Regions from separate parts of the Simplicispira sp. genome, predicted to be linked through region 4. Evidence: predicted binding sites of a transcription regulator. Region 4 holds the regulator's gene; each other region holds the start of a gene.

The links. The regulator sigma-54, encoded in region 4, starts transcription at its own class of promoters, with help from an activator protein. The targets are predictions, from matches to a motif close to TGGCANGNAANCTGCTTT.
Region 1: glnA (type I glutamate--ammonia ligase) is a predicted target of sigma-54. The motif match lies at 5,414-5,431, and genes of this name have one in related genera.
Region 2: hmpA (NO-inducible flavohemoprotein) is a predicted target of sigma-54. The motif match lies at 4,168-4,185, and genes of this name have one in related genera.
Region 3: PHX69_RS12815 (TorF family putative porin) is a predicted target of sigma-54. The motif match lies at 2,474-2,491, and genes of this name have one in related genera.

What each region holds. Positions count from the first base shown of each region.
Region 1 is NZ_JAQUAL010000026.1:20,103-27,558, reverse strand. It holds gene PHX69_RS05040 (16S rRNA pseudouridine(516) synthase) at 1-681, shown strand, start outside; gene PHX69_RS05035 (YncE family protein) at 772-1,734, shown strand; gene PHX69_RS05030 (polysaccharide deacetylase family protein) at 1,748-2,557, shown strand; gene PHX69_RS05025 (sterol desaturase family protein) at 2,581-3,549, shown strand; gene PHX69_RS05020 (EI24 domain-containing protein) at 3,578-4,495, shown strand; gene PHX69_RS05015 (competence/damage-inducible protein A) at 4,492-5,313, shown strand; gene glnA (type I glutamate--ammonia ligase) at 5,481-6,896, shown strand; gene PHX69_RS05005 (hypothetical protein) at 7,115-7,456, shown strand, end outside.
Region 2 is NZ_JAQUAL010000106.1:3,062-10,517, forward strand. It holds gene PHX69_RS11675 (GGDEF domain-containing protein) at 1-538, shown strand, start outside; gene PHX69_RS11680 (VOC family protein) at 599-985, shown strand; gene upp (uracil phosphoribosyltransferase) at 1,059-1,688, opposite strand; gene PHX69_RS11690 (threo-3-hydroxy-L-aspartate ammonia-lyase) at 1,727-2,701, opposite strand; gene hmpA (NO-inducible flavohemoprotein) at 2,904-4,085, opposite strand; gene norR (nitric oxide reductase transcriptional regulator NorR) at 4,290-5,885, shown strand; gene PHX69_RS11705 (helicase HerA-like C-terminal domain-containing protein) at 6,114-7,456, opposite strand, start outside.
Region 3 is NZ_JAQUAL010000128.1:1,919-9,374, reverse strand. It holds partial or broken gene PHX69_RS12825 (ammonium transporter) at 1-1,260, opposite strand, end outside; gene glnK (P-II family nitrogen regulator) at 1,304-1,642, opposite strand; gene PHX69_RS12815 (TorF family putative porin) at 1,702-2,433, opposite strand; gene PHX69_RS12810 (YifB family Mg chelatase-like AAA ATPase) at 2,723-4,282, shown strand; gene PHX69_RS12805 (GspE/PulE family protein) at 4,368-6,731, shown strand; gene PHX69_RS12800 (MazF family transcriptional regulator) at 6,771-7,103, opposite strand; gene PHX69_RS12795 (hypothetical protein) at 7,076-7,306, opposite strand.
Region 4 is NZ_JAQUAL010000009.1:17,190-24,645, reverse strand. It holds gene PHX69_RS02215 (SPOR domain-containing protein) at 1-243, shown strand, start outside; gene PHX69_RS02210 (thiol:disulfide interchange protein DsbA/DsbL) at 298-945, shown strand; gene lptA (lipopolysaccharide transport periplasmic protein LptA) at 1,045-1,674, shown strand; gene lptB (LPS export ABC transporter ATP-binding protein) at 1,671-2,447, shown strand; gene PHX69_RS02195 (RNA polymerase factor sigma-54) at 2,530-4,128, shown strand; gene def (peptide deformylase) at 4,259-4,798, opposite strand; gene PHX69_RS02185 (methyl-accepting chemotaxis protein) at 4,848-6,704, opposite strand; gene PHX69_RS02180 (acyl-CoA thioesterase) at 6,930-7,364, shown strand; gene PHX69_RS02175 (THUMP domain-containing class I SAM-dependent RNA methyltransferase) at 7,411-7,456, shown strand, end outside.

The sequences.
Region 1 (7,456 bases), on a different contig from region 4:
CAAGGTTGGGTCGAGATTTACGATGTCGATGGGGATAATTTTCCTGTAGTTTGTACCAATTCAACGGCTGATTTCTCTCTTGAGGGTTTCAAATTTCGTGTTCAGGGGATAGATTGGGAATGCTTTTCTCAGGCTTATGTCATGCTTCATAAACCTGCGGGAACAGAATGTTCCCAAAAGCCATCAACATATCCCAGTATTTACACTTTGCTGCCTTCCCCTTTAAGACACCGGCCAACCAAAAGTGCGATCCAAGGTGTACAAGCAGTGGGGCGATTGGATCAAGATACTACGGGTCTTTTGTTGCTCAGTGATGATGGTCAATTCATCCATCGAATGAGTTCCCCTAAAAAACATGTGCCCAAGGTTTATCAAGTCACTGCCAAGCACCCTGTGACATCTGTGCAGGTAGAGCAACTTTTGGCCGGTGTAGTGCTTGACGATGATCCAAAGCCTGTACGTGCAGCAGCTTGCGTTTTGACGGATGAATATCGCTTGGATTTGACACTGACTGAAGGTAAGTACCATCAAGTCAAGCGCATGCTTGCAGCAGTCGGTAACCGTGTTGAAGCATTGCACCGATCCCGGATTGGTGCGTTAGAGCTTCCTGCTGATCTCGCCCCTGGTCAGTGGCGTTGGTTGACTACAGAAGATCTACAAAAATTACAGGCCGTAGCCTGAAAAGTAGAACGCTTTAGGCATTTCATGCAAGCCCACGGCTAAACTCGTTGCATGTTTTGAAAGCTGTTTGTGAAATTTCTGATGCACGGCATGCTCCGCATTGCGGTTGTGGGGAGCGTGGTTTTTGGTGGGGTCGCCTTTGCTGCGCAGCCGCCTGTGTTTGTGCTCAATTCACTGGATGCCAACGTCAGTGTGATTGATCCGTCGAGTTGGGTGGAAACATCGCGTATTCCTACAGGGAAAGAGCCACATCACCTCTACCTCACACCCGATGAAAAATCCCTCATTATTGCCAACGCTTTGGGGGACTCGCTGACTTTTGTGGATCCGCGCACAGCGCAGATTCAGCGCACGGTGCGTGGCATTATTGATCCTTATCATTTGCGCTTCACACCGGATATGAGGTGGCTGATCACCGCAGGCAACCGGCTGGACCATGTGGATTTTTATCGCTGGGATGGCAAGGAGCTGACGTTGGTGCGGCGGGTTGCCACGGGTCGCACACCCAGCCATTTATGGATCGATAGCGCCAGCCGCCGTGTTTATGCCACGATGCAGGATAGCAACGAGTTGGTAGCTATGGACATCGCAAGCCAAACCATTTTGTGGCGCATTCGCACAGGGGCGACTCCTGCGGATGTGTATGGCAATGGGGATGGGCGTCGGCTTTTTGTCGGGCTGACGGGCAGTGATGGTGTGGAAGTTTTTGATATTTCTGCCCAAGTGCCACGCAGTCTCCAAATTATCAAGACGGGTGAGGGTGCCCATGCGTTTCGAGCCGCTGGTGATGGGCGGCATCTTTATGTCAGCAACCGCGTGGCCAATACCATCAGCAAGATTGACATGAAAGCCCTGGAAGTGACAGCGCAATACCCAGCCCCCGGTGGCCCCGATTGCATGGACGTCTCTGCGGATGGGCGTTGGATTTACCTGAGTTCACGCTGGGCACGGAAATTGACCGTGATCGATACACACACGCGCCAAGTGGTACGCCAAATGAAAGTTGGAAAGTCGCCCCATGGTGTTTGGACGCTTAACCACGCGCCCCGTTAGAGCGGTGCTCCACATGATTTCAGGTGCCAGATGGCGGCTTTTTTATGCTTCTGTATTGATAGCTGTTGGCGCTTATCCAGCGGGCGTTAGAGCCCAATTTAGTTGTGAAAAACCGGTGTATCTCACGCTGGATACCGGGCATATGGGTATCGCGCATTTGGTGGCCCAGGTGCTAGCCCGTCAGCAGGTCGTTGTGACTTTTTTTGCTGCCAATGAGCCAACTCAGCAAGGCGACGGCAGCTTGGGCAGTTATTGGTCTGCTTGGTGGCGTGATCGTGCAGCAGAAGGCCATGCCTTTGCTTCGCACACCTGGAACCATACCTATTGGCGTGCTGATGCAGGCACACCAACGGCACCTGCATTCCGTGTGCGCCCTTCGGCTGGGCCCCGGGCAGGCCAAGAGTTCATTCTCAGCGCGGCGCAGTACTGCGATGAGATTGCGCAATCTGCGCGCCGTTTGCAGGCATTGACGGGGCAGGTGCCTTTGCCGCTGTTTCGTGCGCCCGGTGGCAAAACGTCAGCACAGTTGCTTGCTGCGGCGCAAGCGTGCGGTTATGCCCATGTGGGATGGTCACCTGCCGGATTTTTGGGCGATGAGCTACCCAGTGAGCAGTTCAGCAACCAGGCATTGCTGCAAAAAGCCCTCAAAAACATTCGCAGCGGCGATATTTTGCTTGCCCACCTGGGCATTTGGTCGCGCAAAGACCCATGGGCACCGGCTGTTCTGGAGCCGCTTATCGTGGGGCTGAAAGAGCGTGGGTTTTGCTTTCGCACGCTGCGCGAGCACCCCCGGTATGCCGGGTGGCAGGCAGGAAAATCCTGAATTCTTGGGACAAGGACGAAGCGATGGATTGGTTGGCAACGGGGTTTGATGCAGCGCAGCAATGGCTTTTTGAAGCCGTGGTGCAGCCGCTGCTGTTTGCCGGTGGCATGGCCAATTTTCTGGAGGATGGCTACCGTGCCACGGGGTGGCTGCTGGTCGGGCTGCTGCAATTGGTTGTCATCGTTGGCTTGCTGGTACCGCTACAGCGTTGGCGGCCTGTGGAAGCGATTACAGACCGTAGCGCGGTACGCACTGACATCATTTACACGCTGCTGCACCGGCTGGGGATATTCCGTGTGGGGCTGTTTTTGGCGTTGGATCCATTGTGGGACACGTTTTTTGGCGCGCTCAGCGTCGGCGGCATCACGACTTTCCAGCTCGACAGCATTTGGCCGGGTATTACTGATATTCCTTGGGTGAGTCTGCTGTTGTATCTGGCGGTTTTTGATCTGCTGGATTATTGGATTCACCGTGGTCAGCATCGCTTCGAATGGTGGTGGCGCCTGCATGCGTTGCACCATTCTCAGCGCCAGTTGACGGTATGGAGCGACAACCGCAACCATCTGCTGGACGATATTTTGCGTGACAGCATCATTGTGCTGGTAGCGCAGTTGATTGGTGTGGCGCCTGGGCAGTTTGTTGCCATCGTGGCCCTGACGCAGTTGAGTGAGAGTTTCCAGCATGCCAACTTGCGGCTGTGGTTCGGCCCGGTGGGTGAGCGCTTGTGGATCAGCCCCCGGTTCCATCGACTGCACCATGCGTTGTATGCGGGCCATGCCTTGACCCCGAAAACCGTAGGAAGCAGCAATTTTGGCGTGCTCTTGCCATGGTGGGACATGCTGTTTGGTACCGCCAATTTTGAGCGGCGTTTTGATCCTACGGGGGTGTACGACCAGATAGAGCCTGGCCCCGATGGCCGGGTGCGTGATTACGGTCAGGGTTTTTGGGCGCAGCAGTGGCGCGGCTTATTGCGGTTGGCCGGGCGGGCGTAGCATCCCCCTGCATTCGTTGACAAAAGGTATGCTTGAACCCATGGCCCTTTTGCTGGATTCATTTTGGCGTGCGATGGCGTATTGTGTGCATCCACGCGTAATCATGCTGTCGCTGCTGCCCTTGCTGCTGATGGCCATTTCGGCTTTGGTGCTGGGTTATTTTTACTGGGATGCCGCAGTGCAGTATGCGCAGGCATTGCTACAGGCGCCCGGCCTGATGAGTAGCTTTTGGAATTGGCTACAGCGCTTTGGCATTGCGGATGCCACATCTTTCGTTGCACCGCTGATGGTGGTCGCTTTCATCACACCCCTCATCGTGCTGGTGGCATTGCTGGTGGTGGCTGTGTTGATGACGCCTGCCCTGGTTGCTTTGGTGGCCCAGCGCCGCTTTGCCACGCTGGAGCGCAAAAAAGGCGGCTCTTTGTTGTGGAGCTTGGGGTGGTCGCTGGGTTCAACTGCACTGGCATTGCTCGCCTTGGTGGTGTCGGTTCCTTTGTGGTTGATTCCGCCGTTGGTTCTGGTGCTCCCGCCGCTTATTTGGGGATGGCTCACCTACCGCGTAATGGCTTTTGATGCATTGGCAGAGCACGCCAGCTCTGCCGAGCGCAAAGCGCTGTTTTTGCGCCATCGCTGGAGTTTGCTTCTGATTGGGATTTTTTGTGGCTATTTGGGTGCGGCGCCAGCCATTGTGTGGGCTTCCGGTGTGGTTTTTGCGGCGGCGTTCTTTATCCTGATTCCGTTGGCTATCTGGATTTACACCCTGGTCTTTGCGTTTTCTTCTTTGTGGTTTGCACACTTCTGCCTTTCTGCACTGGCTTTGTTGCGTGCGGAAACCGACACCCGCGTCGTGATTGATCCCTCTGAGCGCATGCCAGATAGCGTACTTACCGACCACAATACACCCTCTGTTACCAATTTACCTCCATCTGAAAAAGTCGCGCCATGACGCAAAAATTTGGACTCATCATCGTTGGCGATGAAATCCTCTCTGGCAAACGCGTTGACAAGCACTTGCCCAAGTTCATTGAGCTTTTAGCTGCACGCGGTCTGGCGCTGTCTTACGCCGACTATGTGGGCGATGACCCTGAGCGCATTACTGCCACGTTGCAGCGTGCTTTCGCGTCGGGGGACATCATTTTCTCGACGGGTGGAATCGGTGCCACACCGGATGACCATACCCGCCAGTGCGCTGCACGGGCGTTGGGCGTGCAGCTGCAACTGCATCCCCAGGCTGAAGTGTTGATTCGTGAGCGCATGCAGGATATGGCGCGCGAGCAAGGAGCGCCCTACGAGCCTGAACGTGCCGACAACGTGCATCGGTTGAATATGGGTGTTTTTCCAGTTGGGGCGCACATCATTCCCAATCCGTACAACAAGATACCCGGCTTTAGTTGCAGCGCTGGCAGTGGTGGTGCCGTGCATTTTGTGCCCGGCTTCCCCGTCATGGCATGGCCGATGATCGAATGGGTGCTGGATCAGCAGTACCCGCACCTGTTCCACCGTGCGCCGCAGATAGAGCACTCCGTGCTGGTACTGGGTGGAATGGAAGCCACACTCACGCCGTTGATGGAGCGAATTGAGCGTGAGCACGCACCTGTGCGGGTTTTCAGCTTACCCAGCGTCGATCACCCTGTGCACGGACGCCATATTGAATTGGGTGTCAAAGGCCCTGCGGCGGTGGTTCCTGCCGCATGGGTTGACTTGTGTGCAGGATTGCACTCTATTGGTGCAAAAGTAGGCCCCGAATTAGTGCGCAATCTTTGATGTGTCATTTTTCTCTTTTATTGCACCTTTGTGGTGCATCTATCCGCAGCGTTAGGCGTGAACTTATGGTGCATCTCTCGCTGTGCAGTGTCCGCAGGGTTGGCATGTAATCTGCTTTTCACCCGGCATACTTCTTTTTCAACAAGCGTTTTTTCCAGGAGAACCTGATGGCCCAGACCGTTGCAGACGTGATGAAGATGGTGAAGGAAAACGAAATCAAGTTCGTGGACTTCCGTTTTACCGATACCCTTGGCAAACAGCACCACACCACGGTGCCGGTGTCGCATTTCGATGAAGACAAATTCTCGTCGGGCCATGCGTTTGACGGTTCGTCGATCGCTGGCTGGAAGGGCATCGAAGCGTCGGACATGCAGCTCATCCCCGACCCGAACTCTGCCAACATCGATCCCTTCTTTGAAGAGCCTACGCTGGTCTTGACCTGCGACGTGATCGAGCCCAGCGACGGCAAGGCTTATGACCGCGACCCACGTTCCATCGCCAAGCGTGCCGAGGCTTACCTCAAGGCATCCGGCCTGGGCGATACGGCTTTCTTCGGCCCTGAGCCCGAATTCTTCATCTTCGACGGCGTGCGCTGGACCAATGAACCCGGCCACGTGAGCTATGAAATCGAAGAGTACGAAGCCCCCTGGAATACGGGCAGCAAACTCGAAGGCGGCAACCGCGGTCACCGTCCCACCACCAAAGGCGGCTACTTTCCGGTGCCCCCAGTGGACAGCACGCACGACATGCGTGCCGAGATGGCCCTGATCCTCGAATCCCTGGGCATCCCGGTCGAAGTGTTCCACCACGAAGTGGCCGGCGCTGGCCAGAATGAAATCGGCACACGTTTCAGCACCCTGGTGGAGCGTGCCGACTGGACCATGTTGCAAAAGTACGTGATCCACAACGTGGCCAATGCCTACGGCAAGACCGCCACCTTCATGCCCAAGCCCTACGCAGGCGACAACGGCTCGGGCATGCACGTGCACCAGTCGGTCTGGAAGGACGGCAAAAACCTGTTCGCCGGTGATGGCTATGCCGGCTTGTCGGATTACGCCCTGTACTACATCGGCGGCATCATCAAGCATGCGCGTGCCCTGAACGCCATCACCAACCCTGGAACCAACAGCTACAAGCGCCTCGTGCCGCACTTCGAAGCCCCGGTGAAGCTGGCCTACTCGGCCAAGAACCGCTCGGCCTCGATCCGTATCCCCTACGTGTCCAACCCCAAGGGCCGCCGCGTCGAAGCCCGCTTCCCCGATCCACTGATGAACCCCTACCTGGGCTTTGCTGCCTTGCTGATGGCGGGTCTGGATGGCGTGGAAAACAAGATCCACCCCGGCGAAGCCGCCACCAAAGACCTCTACCACCTGCCGCCCGAGGAAGACAAGCTGGTGCCCACCGTGTGCCACAGCCTGGACCAAGCCCTCGAAGCACTGGACAAGGACCGCGCGTTCCTGACCAAGGGTGGCGTGTTCTCCGACAACATGATCGACGCCTACATTGAGCTGAAGATGTCTGAAGTGACGCGTTTCCGCATGGCCGTTCACCCGGTTGAATACGACATGTATTACTCCATCTGATGCGTGGGCCCGGCAGGGCCCTGCACAGTGTTCAAGGCGGTGCTTGCACCGCCTTTTTTCATGCAGGCCCGAGTTGTCGGCATGCGCTGGGAACCTGCGGTGTGTGGTGGTGTCCCATGCAGCATTTCGGCGGTAAGGTGCCGTCCAAAAATTGGTGCTGCATGGTGTTTGGGCGATACTCTGGCGCAACCCCTGCATGTGCCATGCGAGGAAAACGTATGACAAAAACTCTCACTACCCTGCTGTCCACCATCCTGTGCAGTGTCTTTGTGGCACCTATGGCTTGGTCGCAAGACCGTATTTACCGCTGTGGCAATGAGTACACCAACAACGCCAGCCAAGCCCGCGAGCGCGGCTGCAAACTCGTTGAAGGCGGCAATGTGACTGTGCTGCAAGGCAGCGCGCCTCGTGCACCAGCTCCAGCGTCTGCGCCTGCACAGGCCAGCAACCGCCCCGCCGGATCAGCAACGCCCCCAGCCGCATCGCGCATGAACGACAGTGACCAGCGCGCCCGCGATGCCGATGCGCGCGCCATCTTGGAGTCCGAGTTGCGCAAGGCA
Region 2 (7,456 bases), on a different contig from region 4:
GGCCAATGAGTTCATCACCAACGAGTTGCGCCACCTGGCAGAAGTCGACCCGCTCACCAGCGTGTTCAACCGCCGGGCGTTTTTGATGTCGCTGGACAAAGCCATCCACCAGGCGCAGCGCACAGAAGCCAGCCTGGCCGTGCTGGTGATTGACCTGGATTACTTCAAGAAAATCAACGACACCTGTGGGCACCAGGGCGGTGATGAGGTGCTGCGCCATTTTGTGCAAATCAGTGCCCAGTGCCTGCGCCAGCAAGATGTGATGGGCCGCCTGGGGGGCGAGGAATTTGCCATTTTTCTGCCCGGCTCCGATGGGGCAGGCGCCCGCACAGTGGCCGAGCGCCTGCGTGCTGCGGTGGCTGCCCGGCCCGCCACCACGCACCAAGGCAGCGTTGCCCTCACGGTCAGCATTGGCCTGACGCTGTGCGTGCGGGGCGACTCATCAGACGCTGCCCTGCGCCGCGCCGACCAGGCCATGTACCAGGCCAAAGAACACGGGCGCAACCGGGTCGAATTCATGGCCCAGGCGCCCGCCTGACGGGGTCGGACGCTGCCGGTCGGCGCCCGATCCTGGTGGAATTTTTACCAAGGAGTTTTCATGCAGTTCGGCTACACCATTCTCTATGTCGAAGACGTGACCCAAACCATTGCCTTTTATGAGGCTGCTTTTGGCTTTCAGCGCCGTTTCATCCACGAGGCGGGTGATTTTGGCGAGCTGGAGACGGGTGCCACGGCCCTGGCTTTCTCATCGCTGCGGCTGATGACCGAGTTGGGCAAGAACCCCCAGCGTGCTTCGGCCAGCGCACCGAGTTTTGAAATTGCCTTCACCACCGCCGATGTGCCAACTGCCGTGCAGCGGGCGGTGGCCGCAGGCGCGCGCCTGGTGCAGGCGCCCGAGAAAATGCCATGGGGCCAGACCGTGGCCTATGTGGCCGATCTGAACGGCGTCTTGGTCGAGCTGTGTACGCCCGTGGCCGGGGCGTGAGCTGGGGCAGGTGATGCCCCATTTTGCTATTAAATAAAGAGCTGCTCGCGCTTATCCAGCGGGCGCTAGGGCCTTATTTGGTGCCAAAAATCCGGTCGCCTGCATCGCCCAGGCCGGGCAGGATGTAGCCGTGGTCGTTCAGCTCGCGGTCGATAGCGGCGGTGTAGATGGGCACGTCGGGGTGGGCTTTTTGCAGCGTGGCTACGCCTTCCGGGGCGGCCAGCAGGCAGACGAACTTGATCGACTTGGGCTGCAGCTGCTTCAGTCGCGCCACGGCCGCAGCGGCTGAGTTGCCGGTGGCCAGCATGGGATCGACCACGATGATGTCGCGCTCGGCCATCTCGGAGGGCATCTTGAAGTAGTACTCCACCGGTTGCAGCGTGTCGGGGTCGCGGTACAGGCCGATGTGGCCAATGCGCGCACCGGGCACTACGTTGAGCATGCCGTCCAGAAAGCCGTTTCCGGCGCGCAGGATGGACACCAGCACCAGCTTTTTGCCATCAATGACCTTGCCGGTCATGGTCTCCAGCGGGGTTTCGACCTGGATGTCTTGCAGCGGCATATCGCGCGTGACTTCGTAGGCCATCAGGGTGGACAGTTCGCCCAGCATGCGGCGAAAGCTGTTGGTGCTGGCGTCTTTGCGGCGCATCAGGGTGAGCTTGTGCTGCACCAGGGGGTGATCGATGACGTGGACGTTGCTCATGGGGAGGGGCAGAAAAAAGGATCGAAAAAAAAGGGCGCTCAGTCTGCCAGAAAGCGCGCGTAACGCGCCAGATCGACGTTGCCGCCACTGATCACAATGCCCACGCGCTTGCCACGGATATCCACGCCGCCGTGCTGCGCGCCTGCAAAAGCCAGCGCGCCCGTGGGTTCGACGACGATTTTCATGCGCTCGGCAAAAAAGCGCATCGCCTGCATCAGGTGCAGGTCGCTGGTGGTCGTGATGTCGTGGCCCTGGCGGCGCACGATGTCAAACACCAGCGGCCCCAGGCTTTGCGCCTGGGCGCCGTCGGCAATGGTGCGTGGCGTGGCAATGCGCACGATGTGGCCGCTGCGCAGCGATTGCTGTGCGTCGTTGGCGGCTTCGGGCTCCACGCCCACCACCTGGCACTGGGGCGCGCGTGCCTGCGCTGCCAGCAGGCTGCCCGCCATCAGGCCGCCGCCACCCACGCCCACGAACAGGTAGTCCAGCCGGGGCACCTCTTCAAACAGTTCCAGCGCCGCCGTGCCCTGGCCTGCAATGACGTGCGGGTGCTCGGAGGGGCCTACCAGCGTCATGCCGCGCTCTTGGGCAATGCGCTGGCTGATGGCCTCGCGGTCTTCGGTGTAGCGGTTGTAGGTGACGACCTGGGCGCCGTATTCGCGCGTGGCGGCCATTTTGGATGCGGGCGCATCTTCGGGCATGACGATCAGCGCGGGCATGTCCAGCAGGCGCGCGGCCAGTGCAATGGCCTGGGCGTGGTTGCCTGCTGAAAAAGCCAGCACGCCGTGGCGGCGCTGCTCTGGCGTGAATTGGGACAGGGTGTTGAAAGCGCCACGAAACTTGAACGAGCCTGCGCGTTGCAGGTTCTCGCATTTGAAGAACAGGTGCGCGTGCAGCAGCCGGTCGGCAGTGCCCGAGCGCAGCACGGGCGTGCGGTGCGCCGGGCCTTGCAGGCGCAGAGCAGCCTGGATGACGTCTTCCGGTACGGGCGGGGGCAGGGCAGGTGGGGTCATGGCGGCATCCTTGATGGCACTCAATACATGGCAGCGCACCACGGCGTGGCTGCATCATGGGTGGCACTGATTATCATGCAAAGAATCGCCTGCCAGCGCTTGTCCTGTGTGCGCTTTCAGCTATGCTTTTTGAAATGGCGCAGCCCTGTCTGTGCCCGCTGCCGGTGGGGTTTTTGGGGGGGGGGCTGCGCCGCTGGCCGCTTTACTCCAGCGCGGCGGCGGGGCCGAAGAACTCGTAGCGCGTCTGTGCCTCGGGTACGCCCAGTTCACGCAGCTGCTGTTTCACGCGCCGCATGAAGGGCTTGGGGCCGAGAAAATACGCATCCACATCGCGCGATGGGGGCAGCCACTGCGCCAGTTGCTCGTTGCTGAGCAGGCCGGTGGCGTGGGGGGCGTCGGTGTTGGCGGCGTGCTCGTCATAAACATAAAAGCGCTGCAACTGGGCATGGCGGGATTGGTGCGCGTCCACCACGTCGCGGAAGGCATGCACTGCGCGGTTGCGCGCAAAGTGGATGAAATGCACGGGCCGCTGGCTGGCCAGGGCCGCATCCAGCATGGCCAGCGTGGGGGTAATGCCCACACCGCCGCTGATCAGCACCACTGGCTTGCTGCCTTCGGCCAGCACAAAATCGCCAGCGGGCGGGAACACGTCCAGCGCATCGCCCACTTGCACTTGTTCGTGCAGGTAGCCCGAAGCCACGCCGCCGGGCTCGCGTTTGACGCTGATACGCAAAAACTGCCCGTTGGGCGCTGCCGACAGCGAGTAGTTGCGGCGGATTTCCTGGCCATCCACCACCAGGCGCAGGCCGATGTACTGGCCGGGCACAAAGCCGGGCACCGCGCCGCCGTCTTGCGGCTCCAGATAGAACGAGGTGATTTCAGCGCTTTCGGCCTCTTTGCGCGCTACCCGGAAGGCCCGCGCACCGCGCCAGCCACCGGGTGCGGCGGCGGTGTCGGCATACACCTTTTCTTCGGCGCCGATCAGGATATCGGCCAGCTGCTGGTAGGCGGCGGCCCAGGCGGCAATCACGGCGTCGGTGGCAATCTCGGCGCCCAGCACTTCCCGGATGGCGCGCAGCAGGCAGCTGCCCACGATGGGGTATTGCTCGGGCTGGATTTGCAGCGACACATGCTTGTGGACGATTTGTGACACCAGCGGGCCCAGGGCTTCGAGCCGCTCGATGTTGCGCGCGTACATCAGCACGCTGTTGGCCAGTGCGCGCGGCTGGTCGCCATTGGCCTGGTGGGCCTGGTTGAAGAAGGGGCGCACTTCCGGGTACTCGGACAGCATGATTTTGTAGAAGTGCGTGGTCAGTGCTTCGCCGCCTGTCTCCAGCAGGGGGACGGTGGCTTGGACGATGGCGCGGTGTTCAGGGCTCAGCATGGGATCGGTCTCCGGTGGTTGAAAAGAGAGCAGTGCCGCCCCCCGCTGCGTGCGAGGTGGGGCGCATGTTCTGCCCATGCTTTCATCAAGATGCGTGCCAGATCAATGCTTGATATAAATCAATGGCTTGCAAGGTTTCCATTCTGAATACAGTCAAAAAGATACTTTGTTAAAGTAGTCAAAAAGACTCTCAAAAGCATCACATTGACTGCCAATCCGATATTGCAAGCCTTGGTGCCATTGCTGGACGATCTGGCGCGCGAGCTGCCCGATGGCGAGCGCTACCGCCGCCTGCTCCAGGCCATGCAGGCCCTGTTGCCCTGTGATGCTGTGGCCTTGCTGCGGCTGGAGGGCGATGTGCTGGTGCCGCTGGCCACCCGTGGCCTGAGCCGCGACACGTTGGGCCGGCGCTTTCGGGTGCAGGAGCACCCGCGCCTGGGCCTGCTGCTGGCCGCGGGTGGCCCCCTGCGCATTGCCGCCGACAGCCCGCTGCCCGATCCCTACGACGGGCTGGTGGAAGGCGTACATGGCCACCTGGAGGTACACGACTGCATGGGCTGCGTGGTGCAAGTGGGTGAGAAGCCCTGGGGCCTGCTCACGCTGGATGCGCTGGGCAAAGAGCGCTTGTCGGCGGTGGACTTGGCCGATGTGCAGGCCTTTGCCAGCCTGGCGGGCGCCACCGTCAGTGTGGTGCAGCGCATGCAGGGGCTGGCGCTGCGCGCCGAGGATGAACGCCAGCGCGCCGACAGCTACCGCGCCCTGGCAGCGCAAACCGCCGCGCCGCCCGTGCTGATGGGCCAGAGCACCGCACACCAGCAGTTGCTGCAAGAAATAGCCAGCGTGGGCGACAGTGCGCTGACGGTGCTGGTCACGGGCGAAACCGGCGTCGGCAAAGAGCTGGTGGCGCAGGCGCTGCATGCAGCATCACCGCGCGCGGCGCGCCCGCTGGTGAGCCTGAACTGCGCAGCCCTGCCCGAAACGCTGGTCGAGAGCGAGCTGTTTGGCCATGTGCGCGGCGCCTTCTCGGGTGCGGTGGCCGAGCGGCGCGGCAAGTTTGAGCTGGCCGATGGCGGCACGCTGTTTTTGGACGAGGTGGGCGAGTTGCCGCTGGCCGTGCAGGCCAAGTTGCTGCGCGTGTTGCAGGGCGGGCAGTTGCAGCGCCTGGGCTCCGACCGCGAGCACCAGGTGGATGTGCGGGTGATAGCCGCCACCAACCGCGAGCTGGCGCAGGAGGTGCGGGCCGGGCGCTTTCGGGCGGATTTGTACCACCGCCTCAGCGTCTATCCGCTGGTGGTGCCACCGCTGCGCGAGCGTGGCCAGGATGTGCTGCTGCTGGCCGGGCATTTTCTGGAGCAAAACCGTTCGCGCCTGGGGCTGGGCAGTGTGCGGCTGGACGCCAGCGCGCGCGCTGCGCTGCTGGCCCACGACTGGCCCGGCAATGTGCGCGAGCTGGAGCACCTGGTGGGCCGCAGCGCACTCAAAGCGCTGGCCGGTTTGGCCACGCGCCCGCGCATCCTCAGTTTGACCGCTGCGCATTTCGACTTGCCCACGCGCCCGGTGGGCATCGCGCCGGGGCCTGCCGCAGCGGCGCCAGACGGCGGTGCCCTGGCGCAGGCCGCAGCGCTGGTGGCCGAGGACTTGCGCAGCTCCACCGAGTCACACCAGCGCCAGCGCATTGCCAGTGCGTTGGCACTGCACCACGGCAACTGGGCCGCAGCGGCGCGCGCGCTGGGTTTGCACCGCGCCAACCTGGTGCGGTTGGCGCGCAGGCTGGGGCTGCCAGCCCAAGGCCCGGTGTGATGCAGGGCGGTTATTGAAGGTAAAAAGTGCCTTCAGACCGCACCAGTCAAGCGCAAGCAGCTATCAAAATAGAATCTTTTTAACCCGTAACCAGCCAGTTTGATGCGGGGCAGTGTTTTGAAAGCCAAAAGTGCCTTCAGGCCCCGCTAATCAAGCGCCAGCAGCTATCAAAAAAGGAGCTTTCGTGGCGCTTGCGCCCCGCCGGTGCAGCGGGGCAGGGCGCCGCCTTCAGCGTCGGCGCCCGCCCAGCAGACTGCCCAATACGCCGCGCAAAATCTCGCGTCCCAGCGTGGTGCCCATGGTGCGCACGGCCGATTTGGCCATGGTCTGGGCCAGGCCATCGCGCTGGCCGCCACGGGGGCCAGTGCTGCCAAACAGCATGTCTTTGAGCCCGCCCATCAGGCCCTCGTCGGCCGCTTGGCCGGGCGCGGTGCCGTTTTTGCCGTTGCCCTCGGGGGCGTTGGCAGAGCGGTTTTTCAGGATTTCGTAGGCCGATTCGCGGTCCACCACCTGCTCATACACACCGGCCACCAGCGAACTGGCGCGCAGCGCCTGGCGTTGGGCGGCATCGATGGGGCCAATCTGGCTGCCAGGGGGCAGCACATACACGCGCTCGGTCACGCCGGGGCGGCCCTTGGCATCCAGAAAGCTCACCAGCGCCTCGCCCACGGCCAGCTCGGTGATGGCGGTTTCGATGTCGAGGCCCGGCTTTTGCCGCATGGTGGTGGCCGTGGCCTTGACGGCTTTCTGGTCGCGCGGGGTAAACGCCCGCAGCGCGTGCTGCACGCGGTTGCCCAGCTGGGCCAGCACGCTGTCGGGGATGTCCAGCGGGTTTTGCGTGACGAAATACACGCCCACGCCCTTGGAACGCACCAGCCGCACAACCAGTTCGATGCGCTCGATCAGCACCTTGGGCGCTTCGTTGAACAGCAGATGGGCCTCGTCGAAGAAGAACACCAGTTTGGGCTTTTCAGGGTCGCCAATCTCGGGCAGCTGCTCAAACAGCTCGGACAGCATCCACAGCAAAAAGGTGGCGTACAGGCGCGGCGAGTTCATGAGCTTGTCGGCGGCCAGGATGTTGACCACGCCGTGGCCTGCGGCATCGGTCTGCATGAAGTCCTGGATGTTGAGCATGGGCTCGCCAAAGAACTGGTCGCCGCCTTGCTGCTCGATTTGCAGCAGCCCGCGCTGGATGGCGCCCACGCTGGCGGCGCTGACGTTGCCGTAGCCGGTGGTGAACTCTTTGGCGTTGTCGCCCACGTACTGGAGCATGGCGCGCAGGTCTTTCAGGTCCAGCAGCAGCATGCCGTTGTCGTCGGCAATTTTGAACACCAGATTGAGCACGCCCAGCTGTGTCTCGTTCAGGTTCAGCATGCGTCCCAGCAAGAGCGGGCCCATGTCAGAGATGGTGGCGCGCACCGGGTGGCCTTGTGCGCCAAATACGTCCCACAGCGTGACGGGGCAGGCCAGCGGCGTGGGCAGCGCAATGCCGCGTTCGTGCAGCGCGTGCGCCATCTTGTCGCTGACATGGCCCGCCTGGCTGATGCCGGTGAGGTCGCCCTTCACGTCGG
Region 3 (7,456 bases), on a different contig from region 4:
GTCAGGGGTCAGGCCGCCGGTGCCGCCCAGGTTTTGCGAGGCAAACACGCCGGTCAGGATGGCACCCACAATGCCGCCCACACCATGCACGCCAAACACGTCGAACGCATCGTCAGCACCCAGCATCTTCTTCAGGCCACCCACGCCCCACACGCACAGCGGCCCGACGATCAGGCCCATCACGATGGAGCCCATCGGCCCGACAAAGCCGGCTGCCGGGGTGATACACACCAGACCGGCCACCGCACCCGAGGCAGCGCCCAGCATGGAGGCCTTGCCCTTGTGCAGCGACTCTGCTGCCAACCACGACAAGGTGGCTGCGCCGGTGGCCAAAATGGTGTTGATGAAGGCCAGACCGGCCACGCCGTTGGCGGCGCCAGCGGAACCGGCGTTGAAGCCAAACCAGCCCACCCACAGCAGCGAGGCGCCCACCATGGTCAGCGTCAGGCTGTGCGGGGTCAGTGCTTCTTTGCCAAAACCGATGCGCTTGCCCACCATGTAGGCGCCCACCAGACCAGCGATACCGGCGTTGATGTGCACCACGGTGCCACCAGCAAAATCCAGCGCGCCGTCCTTGCCCAGCAGGCCGCCACCCCAGACCATGTGCGCCATGGGGATGTAGCTGAAGGTGAACCACAGCAGCGAGAAGATCAGCACGGCAGAGAACTTGATGCGCTCGGCAAACGAGCCCACGATCAGCGCCACGGTGATGGCGGCAAACGTCGATTGGAAAGCCACGAACACGTACTCGGGGATGGTGGGCAGCAGGCTCGACAGGGTGTCGGGCGCAATGCCTTTCAGGAACAGCCGGTCAAAGCCGCCAAAGAACTGCCCCTCGCCCGAGAACGCCAGGCTGTAGCCGTACACAGCCCACAGCACGGTGATCATGGCGAAGATGACAAACACCTGCACCAGCACCGACAGCATGTTCTTGGAGCGCGCCAGGCCGCCGTAGAACAGCGCCAGGCCCGGGATGATCATCAAAATCACCAGCATGGTGGAGGTGAGCATCCAGGCGGTGTCGCCCGAGTCCAGCTTAGGCGCAGCGGGCGCGGCAGCAGGCTCGGCCTCGGCGGCGGTGGCTACCGGCGCTGGAGCGGGGGCCGCAGCCACCACGGGCGGGGCCACGTCGGCAGGGGCAGGGGCCGCCACGGTGGTGGCGCTGGTGGATTCGGCCACTGCGGCGGTTTGTGCCAGGGCGGGCACGGCGCTGGCCAGCAACCCCACGCCCAGCAGTAAGCAAGCAAGTAGTTTTTTCATGGCAATTCTCGCGTTCGTGGAAAAAAGAGGGGAGAGCTGTGGCCTACAGGGCTTCCTGCCCGGTTTCGCCGGTACGGATGCGCACCACCTGCTCCAGGGCCGAGACAAAAATCTTGCCGTCGCCGATCTTGCCGGTGCGCGCCGCACCCTCAATGGCCTCGATGGCGCGGTCGACCAGTTCATCGGCAATGGCCGCTTCGATCTTCACTTTGGGCAAAAAATCGACCACATATTCAGCGCCGCGGTACAGCTCGGTGTGGCCCTTCTGGCGCCCAAAGCCCTTGACCTCGGTCACCGTGATGCCTTGCACGCCGATGTCCGAGAGTGCCTCGCGCACCTCGTCGAGCTTGAAGGGCTTGATGATGGCTGTCAGCATTTTCATGATCAGTTCCTCCGGGAAAAAGGCGGGGCACCGACGGCGCCCGCCAGGGGTTGGGTCGGTTACAGGGTTTTGGTCAGGGTGACGAGCAGGCGCGTCTTGTTGACATCGCCAAAGTACGCTTTCTTGCTGGCCCCGGCCACCGCAGCGCCCAGCGACAGGCCACTGCCAAAGTCATAGGCCGCGCCCACGCTGTAGTCCATGTAGTTGGGCACGCCCAGGCTCTTGACGCCGCTGGAGAAGCGCGTAAAGCCCACCGAGGCTTTGAGCGTCCACTGGGGTGCGATCTCCTGGGCATAGGCAAAGCCCAGGTAGCCGGAATTGCGGCCCTTCAGACCCGAACCGGCCTTGGCACCGGCCCAGCCAAAGTAGTCTTTGGACACCGCGTGCGAATACTTGGCCGTGACGGGGCCCCAGGTGGCGGCGCCGTACAACTCGGTGGTGTTGCCGGTGGTGTTGCCGGGGAACAGGTAGGTGACGGCGCCCACGTCCCAGTCCAGGCCGCCTGCCTTGAATTTGTAGCCGCCGTACAGGTCGGCCTCCAGCGAGTTGCCATCGAGCCAGTTGACGGTGGAGTTCCAGTTGCCCACGTACCAGCCGGACTCGCCAAAGGCGTAGTCAAAACCGCCTTGCAACGCGGGCTTGACGGCGCGCGTCTTGCTCGTGTCCTGGTCTTGGCCACGGAACTTGTAGTTGCTGGTCAGGCTGACGTTGCCGGTGAGCTGGGCACTGGCGGCAAAGGGAAGGGCGCAGACCAGGGCGATGCCGAGGGCTTTGAGGGATGGGTGGGTCATGGTTCCTCCAGAAAGGTTGTAAGCGAAAGACACAAAGCTCAAAGCACAGAGCGTGCCAGCACTGCTGGCCTTACATTGGCGGTGCAAGATGGCGCCGCTGTGCACTGTATTGGTGCTTTGCGCCTGCGCTGGAGCATGGCAGCGCCTGTGACGCACTTCTCTGGGGAAAACCCAGGCAGTCCAGAACAAACTTCGGTTTGCAAGCCCCCCTCTTTCAAGTGGAGAGAATCCATGTGGTGGAGGGGCCACCTCTTCCAAATTCGCCTTTTCAAGGGGCGCGGATTGAAACATGAGTCTTGCTTTGGTGCAAAGCCGGGCCCTGCTGGGGCTACAGGCGCCACCCGTCACGGTGGAGGTGCATCTGGCCAACGGCCTGCCCAGCTTCACGCTGGTGGGCCTGGCCGATGTGGAGGTGAAAGAAGCGCGCGAGCGGGTGCGCTCGGCGCTGCAAAACGCGGGGCTGGAGTTTCCGCACAACAAGCGCATCACCGTGAACCTGGCGCCTGCCGATCTGCCCAAGGACTCGGGCCGCTTTGATCTGCCGATAGCGCTGGGCATTCTGGCCGCCAGTGGGCAGATCGACGGCGCGCGGCTGGCGGGCTACGAGTTTGCCGGAGAGCTGTCGCTGTCGGGCCAGCTGCGCGCGGTGCGCGGCGCACTGGCCACCAGCCTGGCCCTGCGCACGCAGCAGGTGGCCGCGCAGCTGGTGCTGCCGCCGGGCAGCGCCGAAGAGGCCGCGCTGGTGCCCGATGCGCGCGTGTACCGCGCCCGCCACCTGCTGGACGTGGTGCAGCAGTTTTTGCCCCCCGGCAGTGCCGATGCAGCCGGTGGCAGCGCCCACGCAGGCGCCGCCCCCGATGACACCACCGGCTGGGCGCGCATGGACGCGCTGCCCCGGCCCGCCAGCACCACCTATGCCGACCTGGCCGACGTCAAAGGCCAGGCCGGTGCCAAGCGCGCCCTGGAGATTGCCGCTGCCGGGGGCCACAGCCTGTTGCTGATGGGGCCACCGGGCTCGGGCAAATCCATGCTGGCGCAGCGCTTTGCGGGCGTGCTGCCCGAGATGGAAGTGGACGAGGCCCTGGAGAGCGCCGCCATCGCCAGCCTGGCCGGGCGCTTTGTGCTGGAGCGCTGGGCACAACGCCCCACGTGCAGCCCGCACCACACGGCCAGCGCCGTGGCGCTGGTGGGCGGTGGCTCGCCGCCGCGGCCCGGCGAGATTTCGCTGGCGCACCATGGCGTGCTGTTTTTGGACGAGCTGCCCGAATTTCCGCGCGCCGCCCTGGAAGCGCTGCGCGAGCCACTGGAGACGGGCCACATCACCATCGCCCGGGCAGCGCGGCGGGCAGATTTTCCGGCACGCTTTCAGATGATTGCGGCGATGAACCCCTGCCCCTGCGGCTACCTGGGCGCCGCCCAGCGCGCCTGCCGCTGCACGCCCGACCAGGTTGCGCGCTACCAGGCCAAACTCAGCGGCCCGCTGCTTGACCGCATCGACCTGCACACCGAAGTGCCCACCCTGCCAGCGCACGAGCTGCTGGGCGCACCGCCCGGCGAGGCCAGCGCCACCATCCGCCAGCGGGTGGTGCAGGCACGCGGCGCCGCCATCACCCGCCAGGGCTGCACCAACCAGGCACTGCAAGGCCAGGCCATAGACCAGCATGTGCTGCTGGAGCCCGCCGCCGCGCAGTTCTTGCAAACCGCCTCGGCGCGCCTGGGCTGGTCGGCCCGGGCCACGCACCGCACGCTCAAAGTGGCGCGCACCATTGCCGACCTGGCCGGTGCGCCGCACACCCAAATGGCCCACGTGGCCGAAGCCATGCAGTACCGGCGCACGCTGGCGAAATAACGCTGGCACCGCGCCCATCAAAAGTGCCTAATCTTTGGCCGACCAGACGCTCTACCACGGGCCACAGCACACGATGATCGACGCCTTGACCTCCCCCGCTCCCCACGAACCCTCCAGCCTGGCTTGGCCCTTGCCTCCGGTGCCGGGCTACAGCGAGGCGTCCACCAGCGCCGCACCACCCTGCGACATGGAAGCCACCAACGGGCAAACGCGCCAGCTGCGGCTGGTGTCACTGCACAGTGGCCGGCGCCTGGCTGTGGTGCAACAGCCCCCTGCCGAGGCCAACATGGCACTGCGCTTTGCCATGCTGCGCCGACTGCGGCTGACCACCCCGCTGGCGCCCGTGGCCAGCAGCGCCGCACCGCGCCCGCGCACCGACTACGTGCTGACCCTGGACAACGGCCAGACCCTGCGCGGCCAGACCCTGGGCCATGTGGAAAACGACCTGGGCCTGTTCCTGTTCCACCCCCTGGGCACGGACGACAGCGTGGAGCGGGTGTTCTACCCGCGCGAGTCTTACCAGACGCTGTACATGGCCGAACCTGCGGCGCCCGCGCTGCCCCCCGCGCTGGCCGCCAAGGCCATCACCGAACCCGAGACGCTGCTGCAAGCCCTGGAGCAGCAAGCCCGCATGCCCGTGGTGCGCATTGGCGAGGCCCTGACCGCACTGGGCCTGGTCACACCGCAAGAGCTGGACGAAGTGCTGCACAAACAACAAGGCCAGCGCGGCACGCCGCTGGGAGAAATGCTGGTGCAAAGCGGCCAGATTTCGCGCGAAGACCTGCAAATGGCGCTGGCGCGCAAGATGGGGTTTCCGGTGGTGGACGTGGCCCATTTCCCCATCGACCCCGAGGCCCTGCAAAAAGTGCCGTTTGCCATGGCCCAGCGGCTGCACGTGCTGCCACTGCTGTACCGGGGCGGCCTGCTGGTGGTGGCCGCTGAAGACCCCTCGCGGCGCAGCACCATCGACACGCTGGAGTTCATCACCCAGTCGCGGGTGCTGGCTGCGCTGGCAGGCGCCAGCCCACTGGCGCAGACCCTGCCCGCCAGCTACACCCGCCTGGGGCTGGACACCGCAGGCCCTGGCCCTGGCCCACGGGCCGCCGGGGCCGAGGCCCCCACGGCATCGGCCAGCGAGCTGCGCGAATCCCTGGAGCTGGGCAGCGTCAGCGATGACGACCAGGAGCCGCAAATCGAGCAGACCGACAACTCGCTGGTGCGGCTGATCAACACCATGATCATCGACGCGCAGCAGCAAGGCGTCTCCGACATCCACATCGAAACCTACCCCACCCGGCGCAAGCTGCGCATCCGGTTCCGCAAGGACGGCGTGCTCTCGCCCTACATGGAGCTGCCGCACACCTACCGCGCCGCGCTGGTGGCGCGCATCAAGATCATGTGCGCGCTCGACATCTCCGAGCGGCGCAAGCCCCAGGACGGAAAAATCAACTTCTCCAAGTTCGTGACCGGCCACGCGCTGGAGCTGCGCGTGGCCACCATCCCCACGCAGCAAGGCGCCGAAGACGTGGTGCTGCGCCTGCTGTCATCGGCGCGGCCCGTCACGCTGCAAGCACTGAACCTGTCGGCGCCCAACCTCCAGCAGCTGACCGATGCCGTGCAGCGCCCCTACGGCCTGGTGCTGTGCGCAGGCCCCACCGGCTCGGGCAAAACCACCACCTTGCACTCGCTGCTGCAACACCTGAACACGCCCACGCGCAAAATCTGGACAGCCGAAGACCCCATCGAAATCACCAACCCCGACCTGCGCCAGGTGCAGGTCAACCCGCGCATCGACTGGACTTTTGCCAAGGCGCTGCGCTCGTTTTTGCGCGCCGACCCGGACATCATCATGGTGGGCGAAATCCGCGACCAGGAAACCGCCCAGGTCGCCATCGAGGCCTCACTCACCGGCCATCTGGTGCTCAGCACCCTGCACACCAACAACGCCACCGAAACCGTGGTGCGCCTGCTGGACATGGGCATGGACCCGTTCAACTTTGCCGACTCGCTGCTGGCCGTGCTGGCGCAGCGCCTGGCGCGCCAGTGGTGCAGCCAGTGCAAGCGCGCCGAGGTGGCCGATGAAGACTTTGTGCAGGCACTGCTGCACGAATACCTGCGCCCCTTTGCCCCCGACCAGCGCCCCGACCCCGAGCCGCTGCGCGCCGACTGGGTGCGCCGCTTCGGCCAGGACGGCCAGCTCCTGCGCTACCACGCTGCGGGCTGCCCGCACTGCAACGGCACCGGCCTCAAAGGCCGCCTAGGGCTGCACGAGCTGCTGCTGGTAGGCCCGCAGGTGCGCCACCTCATCCAGACCCGCGCCCGGCCCGAAGAAGTGCAGCACGCGGCCATGGAGCACAGCCACTTCCGCACCCTGCGCCAGGATGGCATCGACAAAGTGCTGGCCGGGCTGACCAGCCTGGAGGAAGTGCGCGCGCATTGCAACGCCTGAGCGCTGGCGCGTGCGCCGCCCCGCTTCTGCACTTGCCGGTCACTCGCGTAACAAAGCCACCACTTGATCCACCACACGCTGATGCGCTGCCGCCTTGAGCGTACCAGCCACCCGCTGAAACAACGATTCGTGCGCTGTGAACAACTTGCCAGCCCGGGCATAGCTGCTCAATTGCAAGCTGCCCTGCGCAAAGTCGGCGTCTGTCAGGGCAATGGCCCGTGCATCGGCATAAGGTTTGCTGGTAATTTGGCACAGTACCCAGTCCCCCTTGTCCACACCCGCCAACAACAAGGCGGGCCGCAGCTTGCTGGCCGACAGATCAGAGAAGGGAAAAGGCAACAAAATCACTTGCCGGGTTGCAAATGCGCCCATGCGGCCTCCTCTTCTTCGCACAGCCAGTCTTGGGCCAATGCTCGCTCACTCAGGCTGGCGCCGCACAGGGCGGTCTCGCCCAGCGGCGCTTCGTCAGTGAACGTGACCAGCACCCGGCGTGGCATGTTCACCACGTTGCCGGGCAAGTCAAAAAACAGCAATTGCCCGTTGGGCTGTAACACAGCTTCGTAGGTTTGCAGCATGGTCAATCTCCTTGGCATTGTTTTTGGCGAAGGCAAGGGGGCAACGCCATCACGCTGATACAGCGCTTTTCGGCGACCGCCAGCCCTGGCACCCGGTAAAACTCCTGCGTATTGTGGGTAATTCAAAGACACGCGGGCGCCTGGCTGACC
Region 4 (7,456 bases):
GTCGATCCGTTTGACTACTTTGTGCAAGCCGGCGCGTTTCGCACCCAGGCGGACGCCGATGCCCAGCGCGCCAAGCTGGCCATGCTGGGCTGGGAGGCCCGCGTGAGCGAGCGCGAACAAAATGGCCGCACCGTGTTCCGGGTGCGCGTGGGCCCCTTTGCCAAGCGCGATGACGCCGAGCAGCTCAAGGAAAAGCTCAACGACCTTACGGTGGAGTCGGCCCTGGTGCGTGTGCAGCGCTGAACTTTCCCGCCCCCTGTGGCTCAGAACCCGCAAACCCCAAGGAGTGCCTTTTCCATGAAACGCCGTGAGTTTTCTCTGTCTGCTGCCACTGCGGTGGCCGTCTCCAGCCTGTCTTTGCCCGCGCTGGCACAGTCCACTGCCCCCAAAGAGGGCAAGGATTACATCAAGCTGGGCAAGCCCGTGGCGCCCGATGCGCCTGCGGGCAAGGTCGAGGTGATTGAATTTTTCTGGTACAGCTGCGGCCATTGCCATACCTTTGAGCCGGTATTGAACACCTGGCTCAAGACGGTACCGGCCAATGTGGTGGTGCGCCGCGTGCCGGTGGCTTTCAACGCCAGCTTTGTGCCCGCGCAGAAGCTCTATTACGCCCTCGAAGGGCTGGGCAAGATCGAACCCTTGCACGCCCGGGTGTTTCGCGCCATCCATGTCGAGCGGCAAAAGCTGGCCAAGGAAGAAGACATCATGGCCTGGGCCGCCAAGCAGCCCGAGCTGGATGTGGCCAAGTTCAAGGAGATGTACAACTCCTTCTCGGTGGCAGGGCAGGTGCGCCGCGCCACCCAGTTGCAAGAAGCCTATGGCGTGGAAGGCACCCCTTCCATGGGCGTGGCCGGGCGCTACTACACCGATGGCACCCACGCGGGCAGCATGCAGGCCGTGCTCCAGGTGGTCAACCACCTGGTGGGCCTGAGCGCCAAGGGCTGACGCCCCCGGCTGGCTGAAACCCTCCCACGGGCCCGCGCGATGCGGGCTTTTTTGTGGCCGGTGCATGGCTACAATCCATTGCAAGAATCGTGCCCTTTGATGAAACACCTCCTCCCGCTCCCCCTGCTGCTGTGCCTGGCCTGCGCCCCCTTCGGGCTGGCGCACGCTGAAAAAGCCGACCGCCAACAGCCCATGAACATCGAGGCCGATGCGCTGCGCCACAATGCGCAGCAGCAGACCAGCGTGTTCACGGGCCGCGTGGTTGTGACCAAGGGCTCCATCGTGCTGCGCGGCGCCCGCCTGGAAGTGCGCGAGGACGCGCAGGGCTACCAGTCGGGCGTGGTCACTGCCGAGGCGGGCCAGCGCGCCTTCTTCCGGCAAAAGCGCGACACCGCCCCCGGCGCGCCCGAGGAGTTCATCGAGGGCGAGGGCGAAACCATCGAATACAACGGCCGCACCGACAACGTGCGCATCCTGCGCCGCGCCGAGCTGCGCCGCTACCGGGGCGGCGCCCTGAGCGACGAGCTGCAAGGCGCCACCATCGTTTACAACAACCTCACCGACGTGTTCAGCGTGGATGGCCAAAAGGGTGCCCCCGGCGCCACGGGCACCAGCGGTGGCCGCGTACGCGCTGTGCTGGCCCCCAAAGACGCCCCCGCCCCGGCCCCCGCTGGCACCCCTGGTGCTCCCCTGCGCCCCAGCACCACGCTGGGCAACGGCAAACCATGAGCGCCACGCCCGCCAGCGCCGCTGCGCAGGCCAGCAGCCGCCTGGAAGTGCTGCACCTGGCCAAGTCCTACGGCAGCCGCAAAGTGGTCAAGGACGTGTCGCTGGTGGTGGAAAAAGGCGAGGTCGTGGGCCTGCTGGGCCCCAACGGCGCGGGCAAGACCACCTCGTTCTACATGATCGTCGGCCTGGTGCGCTGCGATGCGGGCGACATCCGCATCGACGGCCAATCGGTGGCGCAAATGCCCATCCACCGCCGCTCGCGCCTGGGCCTGTCGTACCTGCCGCAAGAGGCGTCGATTTTTCGCAAACTCTCGGTACAAGAGAACGTGCGCGCCGTGCTCGAATTGCAGCGCGGCGACGACGGCAAACCCCTGCCCAAAGCCGTGATCGAAGAGCGCCTCACGGCCCTGCTGCAAGAGCTGCGCGTGGAGCACCTGCGCGAATCACCGGCGCTGGCGCTGTCGGGCGGTGAGCGCCGGCGCGTCGAGATTGCCCGCGCCCTGGCCACGCAGCCGCGCTTCATCCTGCTGGACGAGCCCTTTGCCGGTATCGACCCGATTGCCGTCATCGAGATCCAGCGCATCATCGGTTTTCTGAAGGCGCGCGGCATTGGCGTGTTGATCACCGACCACAACGTGCGCGAGACGCTGGGCATTTGCGACCACGCCTTCATCATCAGCGACGGGCGCGTGCTGGCCCAGGGCACGCCCTCCGAGATCGTGGACAACGCCGAAGTGCGCCGGGTGTACCTGGGCGAGCATTTCCGGATGTGACCATGCGCCGCGCCTGTCCGCCTGCTCTGTGGTGCCGTGCTGGCCAGGTGCCGGTGTGTGCGGGTGGGCCAGGGGGGGCGGCATGAAGCCCGGCCTGTCGCTGCGCGTATCGCAGCACCTGGCGCTGACGCCGCAGTTGCAGCAATCGATTCGCCTGCTGCAACTGTCCACGCTGGAGCTGGGCCAGGAGGTCGAGCAGATGCTCGACGACAACCCCTTTCTGGAGCGCGCCAGCGAAGAGGCAGAGCGCGAAGCCTTCGGTCTGCCGCAGGCCGATACCCCCGCCCAGGGCGATGAGGCGCCCGATTTTGCTATGGATATGGGAGCTGCTAGCGCAAGTGCAGCGGGCGTTAGCAGCCAAAATGACCTCAAATCCAGCACGGAGCCCTCCGACAGCGCTCCCGCCGACACCGTGGACGCCTTCGACGCCCCCGACTGGGGTGGCGACGGCAGCACCGACCTGGCCCCCGACGACAGCGAATGGGGCGGCGACGCCCCGGCACGCGGCCAGCAAGGCGACGGCGATGCGCAGGCCGAAGCGGCCGATCTGGCGCATGGCCACGAATCCCTCACCGCCTTTTTGCACCGGCAGGCGCTGGCGCTGCGCTTGTCCGAGCTGGACCGCGCTGCGCTGCACTTTCTCATCGAATCGCTCAACGACGACGGCTACCTGGAGGAGCCCCTGACCGAGCTGGCTGCGGGCCTGGCGGGCGAGGGCAACGCCGAAGAGCTGGAGGCGCTGTTGCACCATTTCACCGTGGCGTTGCACCTGCTGCACAGCCTGGAGCCCACCGGCGTGGGCGCACGCGGCCTGGCCCAGTGCCTGACGCTGCAACTGCACGCCTTGCAGCGCGAAGGCGAGGTGGACGCCGACACGCTGCAAGTGGCGCTGCGCATCTGCCAGCAGCCGCTGGACATGCTGGCGCGGCGCGACGTGCGCCGCCTGACGCAGGCCTGCGGTGCCAGCGAAGAGCGCACCCGCGCCGCCATGGCCCTGATTGCGCGCCTGGAGCCGCGCCCGGGGCGGCGCTTTGCCCACGTCGAGCGCAACGCCATCGTGCCCGACGTGCTGGTGCGCCGCGTGGGCCGCAGTGGCCAGCAGTTCAGCGTGCAGCTCAACCCCGACGTGATGCCGCGCCTGCGCGTCCACGACATTTACGCGGGCGCCCTGCGCGGCCACCGGGGCGAAGACGGCCACCAGGCCTTGCAGCAGCGCCTGCAAGAAGCGCGCTGGTTCATCAAAAACATCCAGCAGCGCTTTGACACCATCTTGCGCGTCTCGCGCGCCATCGTCGAGCGGCAAAAGAACTTCTTCATCCACGGCGAACTGGCCATGCGCCCGCTGGTGCTGCGCGACATTGCCGACGAGCTGGGCCTGCACGAGTCCACCATCTCGCGCGTGACCACCGCCAAATACATGGCCACGCCCCAGGGCACCTACGAGCTGAAATACTTTTTCGGCTCAGGTTTGGGTACGGACACCGGCGGCAATGCGTCCAGCACGGCGGTGCGCGCGCTCATCAAGCAATTCATCGCCGCCGAGAACCCGGCCAAGCCGCTGTCCGACGGCCAGCTGGCCGACATGCTCAAGGAGCAGGGCATTGAGTGCGCCCGCCGCACCGTGGCCAAGTACCGCGAGGGCCTGAAAATCCCCACGGTCACGCTGCGCAAAACGCTATAGGTTTAGTAGCTGCTTGCGCCCTCTGAGCGCGGCTTGGAGCTGGTTTTGGCTTCAAAAATCACTGGGTGGGACGGGGCTGGGTGCGGCGCACCGTGCGGCCGCGGCGCGCCGGATCGGGCACGCGCGGCGCTCAATCGTCCTCGGCCGCGCTGATCTCGGGAAACAGCACCTCCGTAAAGCCCAGCTGGCGCAGGTCGGTCATGCGCGCGGGGTAGAGCACGCCCCACAGGTGATCGCACTCGTGCTGCACCACGCGGGCGTGGAAGCCCTCGGCCACGCGATCGATGGGCTGGCCCAGGGCGTCAAACCCGGTGTAGCGGATGCGGCTATGGCGGGGCACTTTGCCGCGCAGGCCGGGCACCGACAGGCAGCCCTCCCAGTCCTCCTCCTGCGCGTCGCCCAGTGGCGTGATGGTCGGGTTGATGAGCACCGTGGGCGGCACCAGCGGGCGGTCGGGGTAGCGCGGGTTGGGCGTGTCCGAGCCAAAAATCACCACCTGCCAATCCATGCCGATTTGCGGCGCGGCCAGCCCGGCGCCCTGGGCGGCGCGCATGGTGTCGTGCAGGTCGGCCACCAGCTGGTGCAGGGCGGGGGTGTCAAAGGCGGTGACAGGCTGGGCGGTGCGCAGCAGGCGCGCGTCGCCCATTTTGAGAATGGTGTGGATGGTCATGCAGGGATGGCGGGGGTCAAACCGCAGCAGTGCTGGTAGGGGCCCCAGCTTACCGGGGTCGTGCCAGCGCACGCGGGTGCCCTGCGTGTGCTACGGGCGTGGGGGCATCGTGGTGGTCCAGCTTGAACTCTGCCACCAGAGTGGCCAATTGCGTGGCCTGCTGTTGCAGGGCGTGGGCCGCTGCGGTGGCTTCTTCGACCAGTGCGGCGTTTTGCTGCGTGGCCTGGTCCATCAGGTTCACGGCGTTGCCCACTTCGGCAATGCCCACGCTTTGCTCTTTGCTGGCGGCGCTGATTTCTCCGACGATCTCGGTGACCTGGCGCACCCGCGTCACCACCTCTTGCATGGTGGCGCCCGCTGCCTGCACCAGCTTGCTGCCGTTATCGACCTGCCCGGTGGAGTCGTCGATCAGGCCCTTGATTTCTTTGGCCGCCTGGGCGCTGCGCTGGGCCAGGTTGCGCACCTCGGCGGCCACCACGGCAAAGCCGCGCCCTTGCTCGCCAGCGCGCGCGGCCTCGACGGCGGCGTTGAGGGCCAGGATGTTGGTCTGGAAGGCAATGCCGTCGATGACGCTGATGATGTCTGCCATGCGCTGCGATGAGGCGTGGATGGCGCCCATGGTCTGCACCACCTCCTGCACCACGCTGCCGCCTTGCGTGGCCACCTGCGAGGCGGTGTGCGCCAGCGCGTTGGCCTGGCGGGCGCTCTCGGCATTTTGCTGCACGGTGCTGGTCAGTTGCTCCATGGCTGCGGCGGTTTCTTCCAGGGAGCTGGCCTGCTGCTCGGTGCGCGAGGACAAGTCCTGGTTGCCGCTGGCAATCTCCTGGGTGGCCTGGCGTACCGATTCGGAGGACTCGCGGATGCGCACCAGCACCCCGGCAATTTTGCCCACGAAGTCGTTGAACGCCTGGGCGATGTGCGTCAGCTCATCGTTGCCGTGGGTGTCGAGGCGGCGCGTCAGGTCGCCCTCGCCCGAGGCGATGTCGGCCAGCGCATCGCGCACCACGGCCAGGCGCCGGAGCTGGCGGCTGACGGCCACCGACACCAGAGCCACGGCCCCCAGCACGCACAGCGCCGTGATGGTGGCCGCCACTTGCAGCAGGTTGCGCACGCTGGCCGTGGCCTGCGCGCGGTCAATGGCCACGGCCAGCAGCCAGGGCGTGCCTTCTACTTTGGCGGCGTACAGCAGTTGGTCGATGCCATCGACGGCCACCGTGGTGTGGCTGGCGCTGTCGGCCAACTGGCGCAGCAGCGCCTGGTTGAGCTGCGGCGAGATGACCGAGACGGGCTTGAGGGCGTTGTCTGCTTTGGCGTGGGCCAGGATGTTGCCGTCCCCGTCCACCAGGAAAGCAAAGCTTTGCGACAGGGGCCAGATGGCATTGACCTTCTGGGCGATGGTGTCCAGGTGCATATCGGTGCCCACCACGGCGGTGTGCTGGCCCCGGGGGCCGACTGCTTCTACAAAACTGATGGTCAGTTTGCCCGTGGTGGCATCGACATAAGGCGCGGTCAGGGCGGGCACGCCGACTTTGATGGCGAACTGGTACCACGGCCGGTTCACGCCGCTGTAGCCCGGTGGCATGGCGTGCGGGAAGATGGCGCGGTCATCGGCATAAACAAAGTAGGCGTCATCAAAAGCCCCGGCCTGCTTGGCCGCCAGCAAAAACGGCACGGGCTCGGCCTGCCCCACTGCCAGTTGGATGGAGCTGGTGATGCGCTGCTTGTCTTTGACCCACTCGGTCAGCTCGTTGGCATGGTTGCGCGTCAGTTGGCCTATGCGCTCATCAATGCCCTGGAGCGTGTTGTTGCGCACAACCACAAAAGTGGCGCTGGCCAGCGCAAACAGTGCGGCCACGGTAATGGCAACGCAAATCCCGATCAGGCGGGCTCTAAGGGTGTGAAACATGGTGGCCTTTGTGCGGGGGAGGCAGGTGGCAAAAGAGCAAACAAAAGAGCAAACAAAAGAGCAAACAAAAGAGCAAACAATGATCAGGGTTATCTGTGACAGAAAGCCAGAAATCAATAGGTGTTTCTCGCCGTGCAAGTTCCATGCCCAGTGCCGGGGGATTGGGGCCGTCAGCGCTGCCGTTGTGCGACCATCGCGGCTTTGTTTTTGTGCAGGAGTTGCTACATGGCCCGCGTCGTTTTTGAGCTGCCGTCCGAGTTTGTCTTTTCTACCGATGTGCCCATCTACATTGGCCACATCAACCATGGCCACCACCTGGACAACGCCCAGTTGCTGACCCTGGTGGCCGAGGCACGCACGCGCTTTCTGCGCTCCATGGGCTACACCGACCGCGACGCCGAAGGACTGGCCATGGTGGTGGGCGATGTGGTGGTGCAGTACGAATCCGAAGCGCTGTACGGCGAGACCCTGCGCATCGACATGACGCCCATGGACTTCAACAAATACGGCTTTGATCTGGTGTTCCGCATCACCGACGCGCACCAGGGCCGCGCCGTGGCCCGGGGCAAGCAGGGGCTGGTGTTTACCGACCCGCAAGAGCGCCGCGTGCGCTTGCTGCCACCGGCGCTGCTGGCGCGGCTGGGGCACACGCCCGCCTGAGCGCGCCGCGCTGGCGCAGGGGCGGACGGTTTATCCTTGGCGCGGTATGAACCAACTCCAACTTTTCCTGCCCTGCGCCGCTGGCGTCGAGG